Regions from separate parts of the Vibrio sp. M260121 genome, predicted to be linked through region 4. Evidence: predicted binding sites of a transcription regulator. Region 4 holds the regulator's gene; each other region holds the start of a gene.

Region 1 (5,963 bases), on a different contig from region 4:
CAACCATCGGCTTGTGATAATCCAGTAAATTAAAACCACTCCATAGCCAAGGGTTATGAATAAACTTATTCGGTACCTCTTTAATTTCCGGTACCCAATGGCGGACAAAAGTGCCATCAGAGTCAAACTTTTCGCCCTGACTGATAGGGTTGAAGATTCGGAAATAAGGTTGCCCATCACAGCCCGTAGACGCCGACCATTGCCATCCACCATTGTTGGCAGCGAAATCGCCATCCACCAGCTTACTCATGAAGTATGCCTCTCCCCAACGCCAGTCAATATGCAGGTCTTTAGTTAAGAAGCTCGCTACAACCATGCGTAGGCGATTGTGCATCCAACCCGTCGTGTTCAGTTGGCGCATCGCAGCATCAACAATAGGGTACCCTGTTGTGCCTGTTTTCCAGCGATCGAAAGCTTGCTCATCGTAAGACCATTGGATCTTTTCTTCCCATGGAATGAAGCCCTTTCCTCTAACAAGTTTTGGTTCAAACACCAATAAGTGTTGGTAAAACTCTCGCCAGATAATTTCACTCAGCCAAATGGCTTTCCCTTCGGTGAGGTCAGGAAGTGGGTTTTCTGCATAAAGCCTTGCGATACATTGTCTTGGCGACAGCGCGCCAATTGCGAGATAGGGAGATAACTGACTCGTGCCATCGACAGCAGGAAGGTCTCTCTCTGCTTGATATGCATCGCTGCGCTCACGGGCGAACTCTCTTAGTTGTTGGACAATATCTGTGGTTGAGGCGTGCCAACGTCCGCTGGAATCGCGTGGGTAAGAAAAAGGCACATCGGAATGATAAATATCTGCTTCAACTGTCTGAAGCACGTTTTTGGACAGCTCGGCTTGCGGTTGTGGTTTGGACACCATTGGCATCCGGAATTTCAACAACCAAGCGCGTTTGAATGGCGTGAATACCTTGAAGTATTCACCTTGCTTGTTTAACACCGTGGTTGGCGCATGAACACATTTGTCGTGGAAAGCTTCGAACGCGACCTCGCTTTTAGCAAGAACCTCTGAAACCTCCCGGTCTAGCGCTTGTTCATTGACCTCGTAATGGATGTTCGCCATGACGCTTTCTGCGTTTAATGATAATGCCCACCCCTTAATGACCTCAGCCACGTCGGAAAATTTGGGCACTTCTTTATAGAGAAGTGGAATGTTGAGGTCTGCGAGTTCTTCATTGAGATGCACCAAGCGTCGCGCGATCAGGTCTGCCTGCATTGGCGCCATATTATGCTCTTGCCATTGTTCCGGTGTCGAAACAAAACCAGCCACAACAGGTTGTCCCGTATCCAAGGCAGCCTTTAACGCTGTGTGGTCTAACGTTCTCAGATCACGTCGAAACCAAACCAGAATCATGTCCTCTCCTTACCTATTATTGGGCTAGTTAGCGAAATGCAGTTTCTCGATGACTTCAGAAAATTGAACTTGCTCAGGTGCTCGGGTTTGCAATGCAGTTAACGCTTCCACCTGTTTGATCGGCAGCGCTTTGTTCGAGAAGAAATGCACTTGCTGATAACGAGCAAGTACATCATGCCCAATCAAACCAGACACATCTTCGACCTTGTCGATTAAGGTGATGTGGTAGCCTTGTTCACACAGTTTTGCGGCTTGAATCCAGCTCTCTGAGTCACGAGCTTGCTCGAAGCTCACCAGCAGACATTTCCCTTTAGACGCGGCTTTATTCTCTGAATCCACCACTAGGGCGAGGCGAGTAATTAGACACGTTTGGAACAAACCGAGTTGCAATGAACGCAGCGAGACTTTCACTAGATCTAATGCTTCGAACACCGGATTGATCAGCTGTTCAATCACAATATTAAGTGGGTATTCTTTTAATACGTTAGACAGGAGCGTTTCCGTTTTGCCACGATTAAGCTCCGACAACGCTTTCAACATCACTTCAACTTCTTCCAAACGCTGGTTGTCTGTTGACACATCAACGTCTGACTCTTGTCCTAGCAGTCCCTTCACTTTGCCGATAGCAACGCCCTTAGCTAACCAGCCTTGGATCTCTCGTATTGTGTCCAAATCTTGCTGACGATATAAGCGATGCCCTTTTTCAGTTCTTTGCGGTTGGATCAAGTTATAGCGTCTTTGCCAAGCGCGCAGAGTAACGGGCTTTACACCCGTTAACTCAGATACATCTCGAATCGCGTATAGTTTTTCTTCTTGGCTACAATCCATAACGAAGTCTCATCTCCTGTGGGTATGGTTCTAGATATTTCTGTTTTTGTAAGTACGCATCTGGGTACGCGTTGAGATAGTGCTTAATTAACGTTAGCGGCGCAAGCAGTGGTAATAACCCTGTGCGGTAGTCACTGATCACGGTCGCAAGTTCTGCTTTCTCGTCAGAAGTTAATGAGCGTTTAAAGTAGCCTTGTAAGTGCATCAACACATTGGTGTTATTTTTGCGGCTGGCACGGTTTTGTAGTGCTTGCATCAAGCCCAGACGATATTGGCTGTAAAACTCATCGATTTCATAGTTCGCTACATCAGCCACCAATCGACCAAGAGAACGGTACGACTCTGGGTGGTGCGCCATCAGCGTCAGCTTGTAGCGCGAGTGAAACTCGATAATTTTGCCGCGGGTTGGCTCTCCATCCATCGACTCATAAAAGTCATTCAAACAGTAAACGCGAGTGATGAAGTTCTCTTTTAATACCGGATCGTTCAGGCGACCGTCTTCTTCTACTGGTAACCACGGCATTTTTTCCATCAAAGTTTTGGTGTACAAGCCAACGCCTTCTTTCGCAGCACTGTTCTTGCTGTAAACCTTCACACGTTCCATGCCACACGTTGGAGACTTAGCACATACGATGTAGCCACACAGCAGTTCCCCTTGGAGCTCGTTCACTTTGTTTTCTGAGTACGTCAGCATTTTATCGGTATGATCGTTTTCAGGATTCTTTGTTTCGACCAATGCAATACGCTCTTCGTTGCTCACTAGACGAATGGTTGGGCGAGGTACTGTCATGCCAACACCGACTTCTGGGCAGACAGGCACGAAGCTAAAGTACCCATCTAATTCTTTAGTAACGAAGTTGCTGATTTTGTGCCCAGAGTCGAAACGTACACGTTCACCTAACACACAAGAGCTGATACCTACTTTGATTGACGATTCCATGATGACGCATCCCTATACAAAATGTTTTGTTGTATAACTTATAGCAAGCCTTACCAGATTGTACAAGAAAATAAATTGTACAATTTAACCGTTTTACTCACTTATATAGGAATTCGATCAGCACGATTTCAGAAAAAATTTAGGCGAAAAAAGGAAGAATTTGTGCGCGCAATCGACAAACTGCTCAAAAGCAAATCGATTGCCTTTTTGCTTTCAACAGATTTAGTTATCAACAGAATATTTAAACACTAAAGCCGACCGTTTTGTGACTTAACTCTCAAGTCCCCTTACCCTATCCCGATATTATGGCCTCAACGAAAACGAACAAGTTCAACAGAATTGGTAATAGCATTCTATAATTGATGCGTTTTACCTGAACAAAACTTTGGAGAGCACTTATGGCAACCCCACACATTAACGCACAACCAGGTGATTTCGCTGAAACAGTTCTAATGCCAGGCGACCCGTTGCGCGCTAAATACATCGCAGAAACGTTCCTAGAAGATGTGAAACAAGTTTGTGACGTTCGCAACATGTTCGGCTTTACTGGCACTTACAAAGGCAAGAAAGTTTCTGTAATGGGCCACGGCATGGGTATCCCATCTTGCTGTATCTACGTACACGAACTAATCGCTGAGTACGGCGTGAAAAACGTTATCCGTGTAGGTAGCTGTGGTGCAGTACGTGACGACGTGAAACTAATGGACGTTGTTATCGGTATGGGTGCATCTACAGACTCAAAAGTTAACCGTATCCGTTTCAACAACCACGACTTCGCTGCAATCGCTGACTACGGTCTTCTAGAAGAAGCGGTTAACCAAGCACGTGCTCAAGAAGTACCGGTTAAAGTTGGTAACGTATTCTCTGCAGACCTGTTCTACACACCAGAAGCAGACCTGTTCGAGAAAATGGAAAAACTAGGCATCCTAGGTGTAGACATGGAAGCGGCTGGTATCTACGGCGTTGCTGCAGACCTAGGCGCGAAAGCTCTAACTATCCTAACAGTTTCTGACCACATCATCCGTGGTGAAAAACTAAGCTCTGAAGAGCGTCAAAAGTCGTTCAACGACATGATGAAAGTTGCTCTAGAAACAGCAATCAACATCTAAGAAACACCTAAGTAGTAAATAGCAGCCGGGGCCTGACCGGCTGCAAGAATTATCCCGAGGGGGCGATTGTGTCTAACGGCGAACTGCCAAGGGACGCAGATGGGTTACAACTCAACTTTTGTAAAACATTGGCGTGTGACAACTTTGGATTGAGTGATGCAAAGCGATACGTTTTGCAACATGCTAACCCTAAACGTCCGGCGATGGTATGCCGTGAGTGTGGAGCTTTCCCCCCCTTACTTAATAACCGCGATGTAGTGAACGAGCTTCATCGTCTGCGTCACGTCCACAGTGACGGGTTACCTGCTTGTCGTAATGATGATTGCGATAACTTCGGACTTTCTGTCCACACGCACAAACACCTCTATCACGCTTTCGGTTACAGTGGCGATCGCCAACGTTACCGCTGCAAAGTGTGCCAAAGTACTTTTGTCGATAAATGGTCTGGTGCCAACAAAAAGCTTCAATTCCAAGAGAATTTGATGGGCTTGTTGTTTACTGGTTATTCCGTTCGTGAAATCTGCCGTAAACTCAGCATCAACCCAAAAACCTTTTACGATCATGTTGACCACATCGCTAGCCGTTGCCGACGCAAACTGGCGACGATTGATGCACGCTGGGTAAACCACGCTGAGCATTATGAGCTCGCATCAAACTACGTCGCGTTGCAGCCAAACAGCAATAATGGCGTTTACTGGATCGCTTCGGGTGAAGCGCATTCGGGTTACATTCTTTGTCAGCATGTGAACTACTCTTCTGATGATGAGCCAGTCGCTACACTGGATCACAACCCATACGATGAAGTGTCTCGCTTTGTCTCGCAAGAATACACAGCGGAAGCGAGTGAACCGCCGCCAGCACCATCTAAGAAACTGCGTGAGCGAATCGATCAGAAATATCAAACCATTCTGGCTCGTGGCAACGTTGAAGATCCTTTGGGTAACCTTTCGGTGTTCCATTACCCATCCAAGGGCGCTTTGATTCGTCCGCCATATACTTCTTACGCACACTATCTTCATGTGCTAGATATGTGCTGCCCTGAGAAGCGCGTTTCTATCTACATGCCTCAAGATCCCCTGCTCCGCTCTGCTGCGTTGAGCGTTTGTTTGTCTCGTATCCAAGAGAAAAATGTGGATCTGATGTACGTAGAAGAAGACGCAATTTGGGACATGAGTACGCCATTTGGCAAAGTAGACATTGCCTACATGAGTTGGTGGCGAGATCGCTGGGCAATTTCTAGCCAGTATGAGTGTAACAAGGGTATTTGCCATTTAGCTGGCGATAAAAACGAGCCAGAAGCCTGGTTTAATGTGGCAACAACACGTCATATCCAATTCTATCAAAATCGTTTTCAACTGCTGTTTGAAAGCTTTATCAACGAGCCACGTCGCAAATTGCGTCCTGCAGGCATATTGCCTCTTTTAGATATATTCAGAGCTTGGCATAATTTGTGCTATCAGGATAAGCAAGGACTTACTGCTGCTCAAAGGCTCAAAGTCACCGACGCACCACTCACGATCAAACAATTGTTATCATGATTATTTAACAGTTTACTCATTTAGAAGTGGTAAATAAGCGCGGAGCGCGGTATACATTACGGAATCCGATACCTTATTGGTGTGGCTGTTTTCTACACCGCAATGATATACGCATCTAACCACTTGTTTTTAGGTGTAAATTCCAGTTCGATAGTCATGGATGTGAACGTTGGATAAAAGCCAAATTC
Region 2 (5,963 bases), on a different contig from region 4:
TACCATGCTTGTTTAAAAAAGGCACCGACAGCGAACCACCGCCAATACCAGCAAGACTTGAAACCACACCAATTCCCGTTCCGTACATCATAGTGACCGGACTACTCGGCATTGGCTTCTCGCTTTTCGTCTTAATTGAGCGAAACATCTGCACAGCTAGACACAGCACAATCACCCCAAAGACTTTCGGTAAGTAATGCGTTGGGATCCACTCGGCGATATTGGCACCAACAAAACCGCCAATCACCACGCCAGGCATCAGCCATTTGACGACGAACATATCGACGTTGCCAAGCTTAAGGTGATTAAGCGCCGATGACCCCGAAGTGACGATGATGCTCGCTAATGACGTTGCTAACGCCATGTGCATGCTCATCTCTGGAGAGATACCAGCAAGAGGAAGAAGATAAAGTAGTGCAGGTACAACAATTAGCCCGCCTCCGATACCAAGAAGCCCAGCCATCACGCCTACAAAAGCGCCCAGCGCGAGCAATAATATGAATAAAGAGATGGTCACAATTACCTACTTCTTACCTGCACGAATAAAGCCGGCAAAACCTTGTTGAATAAAGAAATCGTGCATCATTTGATGGATTTCTTGCCCGTAAGAGCATGACATGGCCTTTTCGACGAGTTTTTCTAATTCTTTTTTCTGGCTATGACGAATCAAATATTTCACCTTAGCCACGTTCGAGGTGTTCATACTCAAACTGTTGTAGCCTAAGCCCAACAGGAGCAACGCACCAAATGGATCACCAGCTAGCTCACCACAAATACACACAGGCACTTGATATTGGTGGCAAACATCGTGAATCTGTTTTAACGCTAACAATACCGCTGGATGCATGGATTCATAGACATCCGCAACACGGGAATTGTTCCGATCGACAGCCAACAAATATTGCGTTAAGTCGTTGGTACCGACGGAAACGAAGTCAACACGGTGAGCGATAGCCGGCAGCAAGTACACCATTGAAGGCACTTCGATCATCACCCCAACCTTCGGAGCTTGAATTCGCTCATCCAACAACACCACCTCGCTGTAGGCTTGATTAATCAGTGCGACGGCGTCGTCGAACTCTTTAATGCCTGACACCATTGGCAATAAAATGCTCAAGTTACCACTTTCCGCACTCGCCCTTAGCATCGCTCTCAATTGGATCAAAAAGATGTCTGGGTGATCCAAGGTAAAACGAATACCACGCCAGCCTAAAAATGGGTTGTCTTCATCAATAGGCAAATACGGCAATGGTTTATCACCACCGATATCTAGGGTGCGCATTACAACGCGTTGATTCGGGTAACTGTTCAGAATCGCTTGGTACTGATGATACTGCTCATCTTCAGACGGAAAGTGATGCTGAAGTAAAAAAGCGATTTCCGTTCGATACAAACCAACGCCATCAACACCGGAGTTGATCGCGATATTGCTATCGGCACTCAAACCCGCGTTGAGCATTACTTCAACATGGCAACCATCTTGCGTGATCGCAGGCAGTGCTAAGTCTTTGTTCACCATGGCGAACAATTCAGACTCTTCACTAACAAGGCTACGATACTCACGCAAAAGCTGCCTGTTCGGTTCTAAATAAATCTCACCAGTGTACCCATCAACAATGCCGTTCTTACCATTTACGACGCTGGTGTTGATGTTCGCGCCCATGATGGCAGGAACACCCAATGCACGTGAGAGAATCGCAGCGTGGGAGTTTGCAGCACCTTCTAGTGACACCACAGCCAACAGATGTTGCTTTGGAATTGATGCGAGTAAAGTCGCCGTAAGTTCATTGGCAACCAAGATCACCGGACGATCAATCGAGGCATGCTCTTGCTCACTGTTGTGCAAGAAATACAGCAGACGTTGTCCCAACTCTCGAATATCTTGCGCGCGCTCACGCAGGTACACGTCTGACATACGCGCAAAGCGGTTCGAGTAGGTTTCAACAACTTGGCGCAATGCCCAGTCAGCACGATCGCCTTTTTCAATCTGCTTCTTGAGATCGCCACGCAGCATTGGATCGTTGAGTAAGTGAGTAAAAAGGTCGAAGATCGCCAAGGCGTCTTTATTGATTTCACTGTCGAACTTCTTGCGCATACGACGAAAATCGCTCAGCGCCCTTTCCACCGCGACCGCAAGCAGTTCATGCTCTCGTTCTTTATCTAAGGCAGAGGCAGGGAAAACATCGCTCAAATTAGGCTGGGTATTGTCAAACCAGAACTCACCTATCGCGACCCCCGTTGAAGCTGGTAGCCCTTTAATCACCTTTGGTTTAGAGGCAAGTTGCCAATGACCGAGATTTTGCGCATGGGCAATCAGTATTGCAATCTGAGCAGACAAGGTAACAAGGAAAGACTCTTCCATCTCACTGAACAAACGCGGCGTTTTCTGCTGGATAACCAACACACCTAATACTTGCTTACGATGAATGATCGGTGTGCCTAGGAAGGAGTGGTACACCTGCTCACCCAACTGAGGGAAGAATTTAAAATCAGGGTGAGTAGAAGCCTCAGCAAGGTTTAATGGCTCTGCACTGCGCTTCACCAAACCGACTAAGCCTTCATTGAAGTTGATATGAATGCTATCGCCTTCAAAAATCAGGCCTTGAGTTGCCATTAACTCAAGGCGCTGCATTTCGTCGTTAGCAAGATAGATAGTACAACATTCAGTGCATAGGGCTGCGCAAGTCTCTTTTACTAATATGTCGAGTGCCAGATGCACGTCATCGACTCTGGAGACTTTTTCAACTATTTCCCTTAGCTGACTGAGCATGTTAATCCTCTATCTACGTTGCTTTTTTCTTTTCCCTTTCGTCTTGCGCTCTCGAAAAGGCATGGCTAAAGATGCAAACTCTTTCATTGCGCGACGGTATACGTCACGCTTGAAAGAAACAACTTGCCTAACTGGATACCAGTAGCTTACCCAGCGCCAACCATCAAATTCAGGGGATTTCCCACGCTGCATATTAATGCGGGATTCATCGCATTCTAATCGCAGCAGAAACCATTTCTGTTTTTGGCCGATACAAACAGGCTTGGAGTCCCAACGCACCAATCGCTTTGGTAGCTTATATCTTAACCAATGACGACTTGTTGCGATGATCTTAACGTCTTTTTTCGTCAGACCGACTTCTTCATATAACTCCCTGAACATGGCTTGTTCAGGTGTTTCACCTTCGTCAATCCCACCTTGTGGAAATTGCCATGAGTGTTGCCCGTATCGTTTAGCCCAGAAGACCTGACCATGGTTATTACATATCACAATACCAACATTGAGTCGGTAACCATCGCCATCTATCACTGGCTAACCTCTATGAATAATTTTTTATTACCGTGATTTTTCCACATATCCCCATTACTAGCAAACTTACTGATGTGATATGAGCAAGATTTATTAGCTTTTGGCCAATTTTGGATATCTTTTGAACAAATATTATTTTATCAACACAAGACTGAGACATAGCCCACATTTATTCACCTTTTCTGTGAATAACTTTGTGAAGAAAACGCTATCAACAAAGAATTTTGTTCAAAACCATTATTGGCAACATTTATAAAGGTTTAAACCAAAACACATAAGAATATGATTAATAAAGATTTAAATTTAAAACTGATGATTTATTGATCTTATTTTTCCTGATGATCTTTTCATCAAATACAGATCGGTCAAAGATCGCACAATCGGTTATTTATCCACATTAGACAGGTAAGACTTCATGATATCTTAATAAAATCAAGTCTCAATCACGTACCAAACCCCTGTTTATTCATCCAGCCCAGCTAGAGATCCTATTGGTCACTTCCTAATCTGTGGATAAGTTATGGATTGATCATTCTTAACCCAGCTCGATGAAATCTTCGACAGAGGATTTTATTCAAATTTGTTAGACTAGATGTTTTCCAACACCACCTTGTCATTATGAAACCAGAACCACAATCTGAAGCAGAACTGATGGAACGCGCGCACGACATTGCGGGCTTAAGCTTTACAGAGCTTGCCAAAGAGGCAGGCATGACAGTTCCTGAAAACTTAAAACGCGATAAAGGCTGGGTTGGGCAATTACTGGAATGGCACTTAGGTGCACCAGCTGGCAGTAAACCGCAACAAGATTTCGCTAAGCTTGGGATCGAGCTAAAAAGCATTCCGATCAGTTATTCTGGCAAACCATTAGAAACAACCTTCGTCTCTGTTGCGCCACTGACAGGAGTACAAGGCTTAACATGGGAAACCAGTCACGTGCGTAACAAGCTATCTCGTGTGCTTTGGGTTCCAGTGGAAGGAGAACGTGAGATTCCGTTAGCTGAACGCCGCGTCGGTAGCCCTTTGATTTGGTCACCGGATCAAGAAGAAGAGTTAATTCTGAAAAACGACTGGGAAGAATTGATGGAATTGATCGTTTTGGGTAAGTTTGATCAAATTTCCGCCAGACACGGAGAAGCGCTTCATCTGCGCCCTAAAGCCGCGAACGCAAAAGCACTGACGGAAGCTTACAGTTCAAATGGTAAGCCGATAAAAACCCTGCCCCGCGGTTTCTACCTCAGGACACAATTCACCGAACAGATACTATTGAAGCACTACATCAACGCTCAATCAGAGTGATCAATGCGTTACGAGTGACAATTCAATATCGCAGTAAGAGGCTGTACCCTCGCTACCGAACTCATCGTATGCGTTGTGCAGTCTCAAATACGCTTTATCAATCCCCAACCTCAGCAGCTCTTCTTTCACCAAATCTAACGATCCAAAATGAATCGGATCTTCGCCGTCTTTGATTGGCTCTAGTTGGTGTTTGTACTCCACTGCTAACAGATAGTCAGAGACATCAGAACAACCTATCACAAAGACCTTCGGAGTTTTATAGGAGTCTTTGTGGTGGCCATGCAACCACATGTCGAGTTGATGCTTCTGCATAATGCACCTCCTTCACAAGATCCTTTAAGTCTAGTTACCGTATTGATAAGTTTCGAGTTAACTACAAAGCGAAACTTAAATCATTTGCGACAGCAACTAAAAATCTCCTATATTGGAATGACTTATTCAGTCGGTAACTCTTCAAGGATGTGAAATGCAATATACAAAACTACCGCACTCATCACTCGAGATCAGTAAGATCTGCCTTGGCACTATGACGTTTGGTGAGCAAAATACCGAACAAGAAGCTTTTCAACAGCTCGACTTTGCCCTCGATCATGGGGTGAACTTCATCGATACTGCCGAGATGTATCCCGTACCACCGAAAGCAGAAGCACAAGGACTCACCGAGCAGTACATTGGCAATTGGTTAGCGAAAAGCGGTAAACGCGAGAAAGTGGTTTTAGCAACGAAAGTCGCTGGTCCGCGCAACGTCCCATACATTCGTGAAAACATGAGCCTTAACCGTCGCCATATTCACACTGCGATCGACGATAGCTTAAAACGCCTGCAAACCGATTATGTCGATCTATACCAATTGCATTGGCCACAGCGTCAGACCAACTGCTTTGGTCAGCTCAACTACCCTTACCCAGATAAGCAAGAAGAGGTCACGCTGATCGAGACCCTTGAAGCTCTCACGGAGTTAGTCAACGCAGGTAAAGTGCGTTACATCGGTGTCTCAAACGAAACGCCATGGGGCGTGATGTCACTGCTACGTTTAGCAGAAAAACATGATTTACCGAGAATCGTCTCGATTCAGAACCCGTATAACTTATTGAACCGCAGCTTCGAAGTCGGCTTATCTGAAATCAGCCATTACGAAGGCGTTCAGCTACTCGCATACTCACCGCTGGCGTTTGGCTGCTTAAGTGGTAAATACCTCAACGGAGCCAAACCAGAAGGTGCGCGTTGCACAATTTGGGAACGCTTTGCTCGCTACTTCACACCACAAGGCGTTAAAGCGACAGAAGCATACGTCAACCTAGCTCGTGACCACGGTTTAGACCCTTCGCAAATGGCGCTTGCCTTCGTGAATCAGCGTCCATTTGTT
Region 3 (5,963 bases), on a different contig from region 4:
TATTGGCCAAGGTTGATGTGAGCACGAGCAATATTGCGCCACTGCAACTGCAAGAAGTGGTTACACGCTGATTCCGGGCGAACTGCGGTGTTCAACCATTCTTGAATTGCTTCTGTGTTGCCACGAGCTTGCCAAAACAAAATCAGAGAGAGCGATGCGTTTGCCGTCCAGTCTACGTGATAAGTGGATTGTTTCATCAAGTGCTGGATGTGTTCGATAAACTTACCCGCTTTGTCTAGTTCACCGCGACCAATCGCAATACGCGCCAACATTGAGTAGCTATGTAAGTGCTTACTTGGTGAGTGGTTTTCTAGAATTTGTAGCCCTTTGTATGAGCACTCTTCTGCTTCATCCAAGCGGTTCCAGCACCACAATACTTGCGCGCGAATTCGTAATAAAAACTCGTGAAGAGGAACATGCTGAAGTTGTTGATCTTCAATCAAGCGGAAGCCGGAATCTTGCAGCTCAAATGCTGCTTGGACGTAACCTTGCGCGATCATGATTTCACTTTGTTGCAAGATTGCCCATAACGCTTGGTGGTAAACCTGATACTGACGTGCCAGTTTTTCGGTTTGTTGCATCATTGGTAATGCGCGGTCAAGTTTACCCAGTACGTGGTTTACTTCACCAACGACTGACGTCGCCACGATACGGCTGCGGTACACCGTTGGGTCAAGTTGGCTCAGTGCTAACTCGGCTAACTCTAATGCACGCTCTGGTTGGTTGCTGTTGATTGCAACCTGAGCGAGTAGGGCATTAGCTTGACCTTGGTAGCCAGAATCAAGTTCGATATTACGTTTCTTATGCTCTTCTTCGGCTTCTGCTAGTAGCTCACCAACCTGGTTGTAGCGGTGTTGGCTTTGCGCCAACCATGCGCGCAACATCGACAGTTTCGGGTGGCTGAAGAGTAAGTCTTTATCAAGCTGGTTGATCGCCGCTTCTAGCGTTGTTAACTCACCTTGGTTGAACATCTTCCAACCAAATTCATTCAAGATTTCTACGATTAGATCAGTGTCGTCAGATTTCTGTGCGTGGTGAATAGCTTGATGCGGTGCTTTCTGTTTTAGCCAGGCGACAGCTGCGTTGCGGTGTAGATCTTTCTCTTGTTGAGGAATACGCGCTTGACGTTCATGCGACAAAAATTCGCCAAACAGATTGTGGAATCGGAACCAGTTTTGTTCACCTTCCAGTGGATAGATAAACAAGCCGTATCGATTGAGTGACTCAATCATGCCGAGTGCGTCTTCACGCTGGGTCAGTGCAAACACTAACTCATCGTTGAAATGGTCCAGTACCGATACCTGCATTAAGAAATGACGTGTCTCTTTGTCTAATAGATCAAAGACTTCTTCGACTAAGTAATCCCATAAGTGTGCATGATTAAACTGAGACACCGACTCTACGGTTTGTGCCAGAGTGCGGTTCTGATGCTGTGCTTGTAGGGCGATAAGTTGTAACGCTGATGGCCAACCTTCAACGTAAGTACGTAAGTTGTTCGCCATGTCTTCATCGATGCCATCGGCAATGCGTTGGTTGAAGAAGCGTGTGGTTTCTTCGGTATCGAATGCCAACATTTCGTTGCCGATTTCGATCATCAAGTCACGGACACGAAGGTTCGCAGTGCCTAATGGCGGTGCCGCACGGCTAGTAACCACTACAGTAAGGTTGTCTGGCATGTGCTTTAAGAAAAAACGCATGGACTCGTGAATTTCGTCGTTAGTGATCAGATGGTAGTCATCGAGTACGACGTAACACTCATGCTGAAAATCTGCCATTTCAGCGAAAACTTCGCTGAATAAAGAGCGTAAAGAAGAGAACTGACGCTTTTCAGCCAATTTTTGAGCGTTAGAGCAGTTGTAGTTGGTCGCTTTGTTTAAAGCTTGCAGTAGATAGTTAACGAAGCGGAAACCATCGTTATCACTGTCGTCGATACTGTACCAACCTACATTGGGTTTGTCTGACAGCCACTGTGCCGCCATGGTGGTTTTCCCGTAACCAGCCGGCGAGCGAAACAATACCAGTTTGTAGTAAGGCGCTTGTTGCAGTAAGTCCAACACTCGCGGACGGACGATTGCGTTGTGCAGGCGACCTGGGCGAGTAAGTTTAGATGGAATCCACATTATAAATTCTGTCCTTAATTTTTTGAGCTAGCGAAACTAGAAACTGACTCACACCACTAAATTCTAGTTTGTATAAAAAGTGTACATGCTTGCGAGTCGTTTTGGATGTTACGACAACAGAATTGGTTGTTACTTTGATCCACTTCCTAATTCTCAAGAGTTGATGCAAATGCCACCAACTACGCCCTGTATTTGTGATTTTGGTCACTTAAACATCGATGGTATTGATCCCATGTAGAGAGAGTTGCACATCTATTAAGGAGAAATTATCAATGTTAAAAGACGTAATGTGATCGATAAGACAGTTTTTACATTGGAGTAGGAAGGGTGAATAAAAAACGTCATGAACAAATTTTAATCTTTCTCACAGATGGCTGTGATCCGAATCACTAAGAATAGGGTTATAGGCTGCCGTGTTGCGATTTGGATCACTAAGTTTGCAAGCTTACGCCCTCTACGCCCTACCCCCTCCTCCTTGTAGGGAGGACAAATGGGAGGATGTTTATTCACAGAGGGAAATGCACGATGTATGGCAGATGAATTACTAAAAGACGTGAGAATTTCTTAATGAAACCTACTCAACAGAAACAATTTGACAAGAAGTCGTTCCAAGAAAGCGTAAAGAAACATCTATCTGTGACTTACGCTCACACGGTTGAAAATGCAGATAGCCGCGCATGGTACCTAGCAATGGGTCGTGCATTGGCTGAGTTTACGACTTGTGATTTGCTTGCTACTGAAGCAGACGCTCGCATCCAAGAAGCGAAAAGCGTTAACTACCTTTCACTAGAATTCCTTATCGGTCGTTTGACTGGTAACAACCTAATCAGCATGGGTCTTTACGAAGAGATCACTGAAGCTATGGCTGAGCTAGGTCACAACCTAACAGACCTTCTAGAAGAAGAACGCGACCCATCACTGGGTAACGGTGGTCTAGGTCGTCTAGCAGCATGTTTCATGGATTCATGTGCGGCTCAAGAATTCCCAACTGTAGGTTACGGCCTGCATTACGAATACGGTCTATTTAAGCAGTCGTTCAAAGACGGCCGTCAACAAGAAGCACCAGACGCATGGCGTGGTGTAGAAGGTTACCCTTGGGAAGTGGCTCGCCCTGAGCTAGCGCAAGAAATCGGCTTCTACGGTCACGTTGAAGTGGTAAACGAAAACGGTAAAGAAGTTCGTAAATGGGTTCCTGGCATGTCTGTAAAAGCAATGCCTTGGGATCTACCTATCGTAGGTTACGAATCAGACACGGTTTACCCTCTACGTCTTTGGGAATGTCAGGCAATCGCACCATTCTCACTAGAAAGCTTTAATAACGGTGATTACTTCGAAGCTCAGCACGCGCTGATCGACGCAGGCAACATCACTAAAGTGCTTTACCCGAACGATAACCACGAGAAAGGTAAAACACTGCGTCTAATGCAACAGTACTTCCACTCAGCAGCATCTGTACGCGACATCCTACGTCGCCACGAAGCAGCAGGTTACTCGCTAGCGGATCTACCTAAGCAAGAGACTATCCAGCTTAACGATACGCACCCAACAATTGCTATCCCTGAGCTAATGCGCATCCTAGTGGACGAAAAAGGTCTTACTTGGGAAGCGGCTTGGGAAATCAGTTCTCAGACATTCGCATACACTAACCATACGCTACTTCCTGAAGCACTAGAGACATGGCCAGAGTCGCTAATTCAGCGCCTACTGCCACGTCACATGGAAATCATTTTTGAAATCAACCACCGCTTCCTACAAGAAGTTCGTAAGATGTGGCCTGGTGACGGTGAGAAGCAAGCGAAGCTTTCTATCATCCAAGAAGGTTTCAACCGCATGGTTCGCATGGCAAACCTATGTGTAATCGGTTCTTACGCAGTAAACGGTGTAGCAGCACTTCACTCTGAATTGGTTAAGAAAGACCTATTCCCAGAGTTCCACGAGATGTACCCAACTCGTCTACACAACGTAACGAACGGTATCACTCCTCGTCGTTGGTTGAAGTTCTGTAACCCAGGTCTATCTAAGCTAATCACTGAGAAAGTAGGTCCAGAATGGCCTGCGAAACTAGAGCAGCTAGAAGGCATTGCTAAATACGCAACAGACGCGAAATTCCAAAAGGAATTCATGGCTGTTAAGAAAGAAAACAAACAGCGTCTTGCTGATTGGGTTCTAGATAACATGGGTATCGAGCTAGATACTAACGCTATCTTCGACGTTCAAATCAAGCGTCTACACGAGTACAAGCGTCAGCATCTAGATCTGCTACACATTCTATCTCTATACCACCGCATCCTGAACGAACCTGGTTTCGAGTGTGAGCCACGCGTATGTTTCTTCGCAGCGAAAGCAGCACCGGGTTACCACCTAGCGAAAGAAATTATGTTCGCAGTGAACAAGGTTGCTGAGAAGATCAACAACGATCCTCGCATCGGTAACAAACTGAAAGTGGTATTCATCCCTGACTACCGCGTGAGCATGGCTGAGATCATCATCCCTGCGGCAGACGTTTCACAACAAATCTCGCTAGCGGGTAAAGAAGCATCTGGTACAGGTAACATGAAGATGGCTCTTAACGGTGCCCTAACTATCGGTACGATGGATGGTGCTAACGTTGAGATTCGTGAAGAAGTGGGCGACGAGAACATCTACATCTTCGGTCTTGATGTTGAAGGCGTGAAAGCGGTTAAAGCAGCTGGCTACAACCCTTACGACTACTACAACGCAGATCACCTACTGAAAGCGTCTCTAGACCTACTAACAGGTGAAGAGTTTACGCCAGGTCAACCAGGCCTACTACGCGCTACATTCGATAGCCTACTAGATGGCGGTGACCCATACCTATGTCTTGCTGACTTCGCTTCTTATGTGAAAGCGCATGAAGAAATGGGCAAACAATACAAAGACCAAGCAGGCTGGGCTAAGAAAGCGATTCTTAACACTGCCCTAGTTGGTAAGTTCACATCAGACCGCTCTATCCGCGACTACGTGAACAACATCTGGAAACTTGAAGCGGTGAAACGCTAATAGAACCCAGTTAAGACCAAGGTAGCCGAGCGCTACCTTTGGTCATTTTCAAAGATTAGTTATTGATAACAATAAAACCCTACATGGAAGGTGTTGGTATTACCTTCGGAGAAAGCGATGAAAGAACAAACAGCACTAAAGAAAGTCGCAGACATGGCGCGATTAGCTGATAGCTACGTCAGCGCGTGGGGAGACGAGGCAAAAGTTTCTGAAGAAACACTGCGCCGCTTGCTCACTTCACTTGGCTACGATACTAGCAGCGATGAGAAGCTATTGGCTTCTGCTGAGAAAAAACATAAGAAAGACGTACTAGCCCCTGTTCTTGTTTTACGCGACGGCGAACCAGTCGAAGTGGAACTAAACCTAGGTACGAGTGCTCGCGAGAGCGAATTTAGCTGGCGTTTAGAAACAGAACAAGGAGAGGTACTTGAAGGCTATCTTCAGTCGCAAATTGTTCGTGATGAACGAGCTGAGGGTGGCCCTCTAGTGTTTGCATTGCCAAAGAACTTGGCATGGGGTTACCACAAACTGATCATCAGCCGTAAGCGTCGCAAGACCCCTTACGAAATGTCGCTGATCATCACACCTAAAGCGTGTTTCAAACAAGAAGACCTAAACCAACACAAAAAGCTATGGGGCCCAAGCATCCAGCTTTACACACTGCGTACTCAGCACAACTGGGGTATCGGTGACTTCGGTGACCTGAAGCAGTTGGTGAGTGACATCGCATCTCGTGGCGGTGACTTCATTGGTTTGAACCCGATTCACTCATTGTTCCCAGCGAACCCAGAAGGTGCGAGCCCATACAGCCCGTCTTCTCGT
Region 4 (5,963 bases):
GTCTCTGTCGCCTTACAACCAAGAAGTGATCTGGCAAGGCAACGGCGCAACAGCAGAGCAGGTTAACCAAGCGGTATCTGCGGCGCGTGAAGCGTTTGTTGATTGGAAGAAGCGCCCATTTTCAGAGCGTGAGGCGATCGTGTTGGCTTTTGCTGAGAAGGTAAAAGAGAACAGCGAAAAAATCGCTGAAGTGATTGCCAAAGAAACGGGCAAGCCAATCTGGGAAACACGTACCGAAGCGGCAGCGATGGCAGGTAAAATTGCTATTTCTATTCGTGCTTACCACGACCGTACTGGTGAAGCGACACGTGAAGCCGCAGGAAACCAAATTGTATTGCGTCATCGTCCACTAGGCGTGATGGCGGTGTTTGGTCCTTATAATTTCCCTGGTCACTTACCAAATGGCCACATTGTGCCAGCGCTGCTAGCAGGTAATACCGTGGTTTTCAAACCGTCTGAGCAAACACCATGGACGGGTGAATTAGCCATGAAACTTTGGGAAGAGGTTGGTCTACCAAAAGGTGTGATTAACCTAGTCCAAGGTGCGAAAGAGACAGGCATTGCGCTGGCGGATGCGAAAGGCATTGATGGCGTGCTGTTCACAGGTAGTGCGAACACAGGTCATGTTCTGCATCGTCAATTTGCTGGTCAGCCGGGCAAGATGCTGGCGCTTGAAATGGGTGGCAACAACCCGATGGTTATCTCGGATAACTACGGCGACCTAGATGCGACGGTTTACACCATTATCCAATCTGCTTTCATCAGTGCAGGACAACGCTGTACCTGTGCTCGTCGTCTGTACATTCCATTTGGCGACAAGGGTGATGCAGTCATTACTAAGCTGGTGGAAGCGACACGCAATATTCGCGTAGACCAACCATTTGCAGAGCCTGCACCATTCATGGGACCGCAAATTTCGGTTGCGGCAGCCAAGTTCATTCTCGATGCACAAGCGAATCTGCAATCACTGGGTGGTGAAAGCTTGATTGAAGCGAAAGCAGGCGAAGCGGCGTTTGTTTCTCCGGGTATCATCGACGTGACGAACATTGCCGAATTGCCAGATGAAGAGTACTTCGGTCCACTTCTACAAGTAGTACGCTACGAAGGGCTAGAGAAAGCAGTAGAACTGGCGAACGATACGCGCTTTGGTCTATCGGCTGGTCTGGTTTCAACCGACGACCAAGAGTGGGAATACTTCGTGGACCACATTCGAGCCGGCATCGTGAACCGCAACCGCCAGTTAACGGGTGCAAGTGGTGATGCGCCATTTGGTGGTCCGGGTGCCTCAGGTAACCTACGTCCAAGTGCTTACTACGCAGCAGACTACTGTGCGTACCCAATGGCATCAATGGAAGGACAAGAGACGGTCTTGCCTGCAACATTGAGCCCAGGTGTAAGCCTGTAATAGAGAAATACGAAGCGGTGACCAAGTATCGCCGCTTCTCTCTGCCGGAGCTATTTACCAAGTTAGGATTCTGGTAATCGCGCTGGCAAACGCCAAAGGCGAGCTTAAGACTCTCCAGAGCGTGTTGACTGACTGGCACTTATGCCACACATACCGTCACAGGTTGATGGCCGCTCGTTCGTGATTCTGGACAGCTTTAGGGCTGTGAACGAGCGGTCAACTTCCTCTTACCCCTAACTCTACATTTCATAACAAGGAGTCGTTATGACGCCCGATGTGTTATTTGAATCGCTATGGCAAGACTACATTCAACGTCTTTGCCCTTCCGCTGCTAAAGTCCATCAACTTCTTCAAGAAGATGAGCCTCTGATTAATGACCATATTGCGCTACGTACGTTTAATGTCGCTCCCCTAGGCATTAAAACGTTAGCGAAGCCATTCCTAGCGGTGGGTTACAAAGCCTGTGGTGACTACGTATTTGAAAGCAAAAAGCTGGTGGCAAAACATTTTGAGCACCCAGATCCGAAACAACCAAAAGTCTTCATCAGTGAATTGAAAGTGGATGAGTGTTCACCAGAGCTTCAAGCCATTGTTCATAAGCTGGTAGAGCAGGTTGATGCTTCTAAACTGACCGGCAGTGATTTCTTATACGGCGGACGTTTGTGGAACCTCAGCTACGCTGACTTCCAAACTTTGGCGAAAGAGAGTGAATACGCTTCTTGGCTTGCTGCGCACGGTTACGGAGCGAACCACTTCACAGTGAGTGTGAATCAACTCAACCAGCATCAAGAAGTAAAGCAAGTGAACGACCACCTACGTACAGTAGGGTTCACCATCAACGAGAATGGCGGTGAAGTAAAAGGCACGCCAGAGGTGTTACTAGAGCAATCATCGACCATGGCAGACAAAGTGCCAGTGACCTTTACTGAAGGCGTTGAGGTGATTCCTGGAGGCTTCTACGAGTTTGCTAAGCGCTACCCAATGGATAACGGTGAGTTGTACCCAGGATTTGTAGCGGCATCAGCAGATAAGATTTTCGAAAGCACCAACGGGTAAAGAAGAGGCGAGAACGGGCTACGCCCTCTAGATGCGGAAACGCTTCGCTTCGAGAGAGTTTGCACTCTGGAATGTTGAAGGTTTCAGCTTTGAAGGTTGGAGTTTGTTGGGACATGAGAACGGGCTGCAGCCTATGGATGCAGGAATGCTTCGCTTCGAGAGAGTTTACACTCTGAAAAGCTGAATGTTTCTGCTTCTATGGTTGGAGTTTGTTGGGATATCAGAACGGGCTATGACCTGTGGAGTCGGAAAAGCTTCGTTTTGGGAGAGTTGAAAACTCGAAATCTGAGAGGGCTTAATCCCGAAGGACGAAGTCCGCTCTCGGAACGCAGTGTTCCCGATTCTCGGTTCTTTGTCTTTTCATTTCAAAGGACGAAGTCCGATCCCGAAGCGCAGCGTTCCCAGTTCTCGATTCTTTGTTTTCCGTTCTTGTCTCTTAAAAACAAAAAAGCCACCAAACTTGCATTTGGTGGCTTTTAAATTTTTTAAACGTTAATCGAGATTAACGAGTCCCGTAAACAACGATAGTTTTACCGTGCGCAGAAATTAGGTTCTGCTCTTCTAGCATCTTCAAGATACGGCCTACTGTCTCACGAGAACAGCCAACAATTTGACCGATTTCTTGACGAGTGATCTTGATTTGCATGCCGTCTGGGTGCGTCATCGCATCTGGTTGTTTAGCAAGGTTCAGAAGAGTCTGAGCGATACGACCAGTTACGTCTAGGAACGCTAGGTCACCCACTTTTTGGCTAGTAACTTGTAGACGACGAGCCATTTGCGCCGAAAGACGCATTAGGATGTCTGGGTTAACTTGGATAAGTTGACGGAATTTCTTGAAAGAAATCTCTGCCACTTCACAAGGAGATTTAGCGCGAACCCAAGCTGTACGCTCTTGGTCTTCTTCGAATAGACCAAGTTCACCAATGAAGTCGCCCTGGTTTAGGTAAGAAAGGATCATTTCCTTACCTTCTTCGTCTTTGATAAGAACCGCAACAGAACCTTTAACGATGTAGTACAAAGTCTCTGCTTTTTCGCCCGCGTGAATTAGCGTGCTTTTTGATGGGTACTTATGAATATGACAGTGTGAAAGAAACCACTCTAATGTTGGGTCGGTTTGAGGTTTACCTAGAACCATAATATCTCACTTCCTCTGCAGGGTACGCTTGCGCTATCCATATTTTAGCTAAGCCTGAATTGGCCTACTAGAATAAGAGCACTTTTTATATGCTGCAAGCTCTCTTGTGTTTCGGTTAGAAATAGTATCCTTTTTCGAAAACGATTTCTTGATTTTAATCGTGCCATGATTGAGATTTTGTAAGCAAAACTGTGCACATGATCACGGTATGAAAAGTAAACACTCCGGTAGGGAGGTTTTTAGCCAATTTTCCCTGTTTCGATGAGCTGTTGCAGAATCGGCCTTACTATGAGCTCCATTGCAAAGCTCATCTTGCCGCCAGGAACCACAATGGTGTTATGGCGAGACATGAATGAGCCATCAATCATCGCCAGCAAATACGGGAAGTCGACATTCTTGATACCGCGTAGGCGGATCACCACAAAACTCTCATCCAAACTTGGGATGCCTTTGGCGTTAAGTGGGTTAGAAGTGTCGACGGTCGGTACGCGCTGAAAGTTGATATGTGTGCGAGAAAATTGCGGGGTAATGTAGTTTAGGTAATCGTCCATCGAGCGCACGATCGAATCCATCACCGCTTCTCTTGAATGACCACGATCGCGCGTGTCACGAACAAACTTTTGGATCCATTCCAAGTTCACAATCGGCACCATGCCAATCAGAAAATCGACGTGACGCGCCACATTGACATCACCATCTACCACGCCACCGTGTAAACCTTCGTAGAACAGCACATCGCTGTTTTCTGGCAGATCTTGCCAAGGCGTAAAGGTGCCCGGCATTTGGTTGTATGGAACGGCTTCATCAAAAGTGTGCAGATAGCGGCGCACGCTGCCAGTACCATCTTCACCGAACTTACGGAAGAACTCTTCTAGCCCCGGAAAGTCATTGGCTTGTGGACCAAAGTAGCTGATGTGCTTGCCTTGCTCACGCGCTTTGCGGATTTCGACATCCATCTCTGGACGTGTAAAGCGGTGGAAGCTGTCACCTTCAACCCACGCTGGTTTGACGTTCATCATATTGAACATCTTACGGAAGGCTTCAGAAGTGGTGGTTGTGCCGGCACCGGACGAACCAGTAACCGCAATGATTGGGTGTTTCGCTGACATGACAAACCTTGTCGAAAATTACTTACCTGTAAAGTGCAGCACACGTATGCTGCACGGTCGATAACCCACTATAGCATGTAACAAGCCCTTGTCATCGAGTGGGATACGGTAAAATGTGAAGGGTCTAAAACTTTGCTTTTAGTTGGATATCAACCGTTTCATGAAGCTCAGAAAATACGATGACCGCTTCGCCTTTCTCTAATTGGGATTTGACCTGATCGATTTTACTCTGCAATGAAACTTCCACTGAGCCGTAGTCGGTGCCTTCACGTAGCACGAATTCGCGGATCAGGTTTTCTAGTGTCTCTGGCGCAATGTCTTGCCATGGAATGATCATAAATACCTCAAACTTTTATGATGTTTAGTACGTGCAGAAGCGTTCTGTCTGGCACGCCTAGTAGTTTACTGTGTTCGCGGTACGGATACAGCAGAAAGGTAGTCAGCGGCGATACTTTCGTAATAAGCCGGCAGGGCTTCTTCTAACCAGAATTTAGGTTTTAATGCTGTGCCCGTCAGGAAGCCAACGTGTCCACCATGTTCATAAAGTCGGTAATCGATATTGTCTGGCAATACGAATTTTGGGATAACCTCTTCGGTCATAAACGGATCGTCTTTGGCGTGGATGATCAAGGTTGGCAAGGTGATCTGTTGCAACTTACTTAAGCCTGAACATTGATCGTAATAATCTTGCGCGTCTTTAAAACCATGCAGAGGAGCAGTGATCAAGTCATCAAATTCATACAAACGAGTCACGCGTTTGATCGAGTTATACGACAAGGCGAGTTCACCTTGGATTAAGTCGTGCTTTTGCAGTGCATTGCGTTTGAGTGAAGAGAGCAAGTAACGTCGGTAAACTTTCGAGAAGCCCTGCTCAATACGATTGGCACATGCTGCCAAGTTCAGTGGTGCAGAGACAATGGTTGCGGCACTTAATATTGGGTCGTCTTTATACTCAGCCAAGTAGTTCGCCAGCATGTTACCGCCAAGGGAAATGCCGACCGCAACTTTAGGGTTGTTAGGGAATTGCTGATTGAGTTGCTGAAGAAAGAAACGAGCATCCGTTACTTCGCCAGAATGATAGGCGCGGGCTTTCTTGTTTGGCTTACCGCTGCAACCACGAAAGTGCATCATCACTGACAGCCAACCCGATTCAGAGAAGGCGTTCATCAAACCGTTCGCATACGGACTATAGAAGCATCCTTCTAAGCCATGAAAGAGGACGAAGATTGGTTTGTTGTGAGCGGCTTCAGAATCTGGC

Evidence for each region. Region 4 encodes CRP, which controls carbon source genes, mostly activating them, when cyclic AMP is high. Its sites were predicted from a motif close to TGTGANNNNNNTCACA; they were not measured.
Region 1: a site for CRP is predicted at 3,393-3,408, ahead of deoD (purine-nucleoside phosphorylase). Genes of this name have one in related genera too.
Region 2: a site for CRP is predicted at 3,451-3,466, ahead of rppH (RNA pyrophosphohydrolase). Genes of this name have one in related genera too.
Region 3: a site for CRP is predicted at 2,314-2,329, ahead of malT (HTH-type transcriptional regulator MalT). Genes of this name have one in related genera too.

Annotation. Positions count from the first base shown of each region.
Region 1 is NZ_JATABF010000038.1:35,240-41,202, reverse strand. Features, by position in the region: gene phrB (deoxyribodipyrimidine photo-lyase) at 1-1,360, opposite strand, end outside; gene QTO06_RS18605 (MerR family transcriptional regulator) at 1,385-2,188, opposite strand; gene QTO06_RS18600 (YbgA family protein) at 2,178-3,128, opposite strand; gene deoD (purine-nucleoside phosphorylase) at 3,527-4,237, shown strand; gene QTO06_RS18590 (lactate dehydrogenase) at 4,306-5,775, shown strand; gene QTO06_RS18585 (tetratricopeptide repeat protein) at 5,945-5,963, shown strand, end outside.
Region 2 is NZ_JATABF010000009.1:40,926-46,888, forward strand. Features, by position in the region: gene QTO06_RS07520 (sulfite exporter TauE/SafE family protein) at 1-517, opposite strand, end outside; gene ptsP (phosphoenolpyruvate--protein phosphotransferase) at 524-2,770, opposite strand; gene rppH (RNA pyrophosphohydrolase) at 2,780-3,298, opposite strand; gene mutH (DNA mismatch repair endonuclease MutH) at 3,917-4,597, shown strand; gene QTO06_RS07540 (DUF6482 family protein) at 4,598-4,909, opposite strand; gene QTO06_RS07545 (NADP(H)-dependent aldo-keto reductase) at 5,064-5,963, shown strand, end outside.
Region 3 is NZ_JATABF010000029.1:52,422-58,384, reverse strand. Features, by position in the region: gene malT (HTH-type transcriptional regulator MalT) at 1-2,120, opposite strand, end outside; gene QTO06_RS15940 (glycogen/starch/alpha-glucan phosphorylase) at 2,688-5,141, shown strand; gene malQ (4-alpha-glucanotransferase) at 5,259-5,963, shown strand, end outside.
Region 4 is NZ_JATABF010000043.1:14,944-20,906, reverse strand. Features, by position in the region: gene astD (succinylglutamate-semialdehyde dehydrogenase) at 1-1,405, shown strand, start outside; gene QTO06_RS19910 (DUF1338 domain-containing protein) at 1,670-2,461, shown strand; gene crp (cAMP-activated global transcriptional regulator CRP) at 2,964-3,596, opposite strand; gene QTO06_RS19900 (phosphoribulokinase) at 3,836-4,705, opposite strand; gene QTO06_RS19895 (YheU family protein) at 4,830-5,042, opposite strand; gene QTO06_RS19890 (hydrolase) at 5,108-5,963, opposite strand, start outside.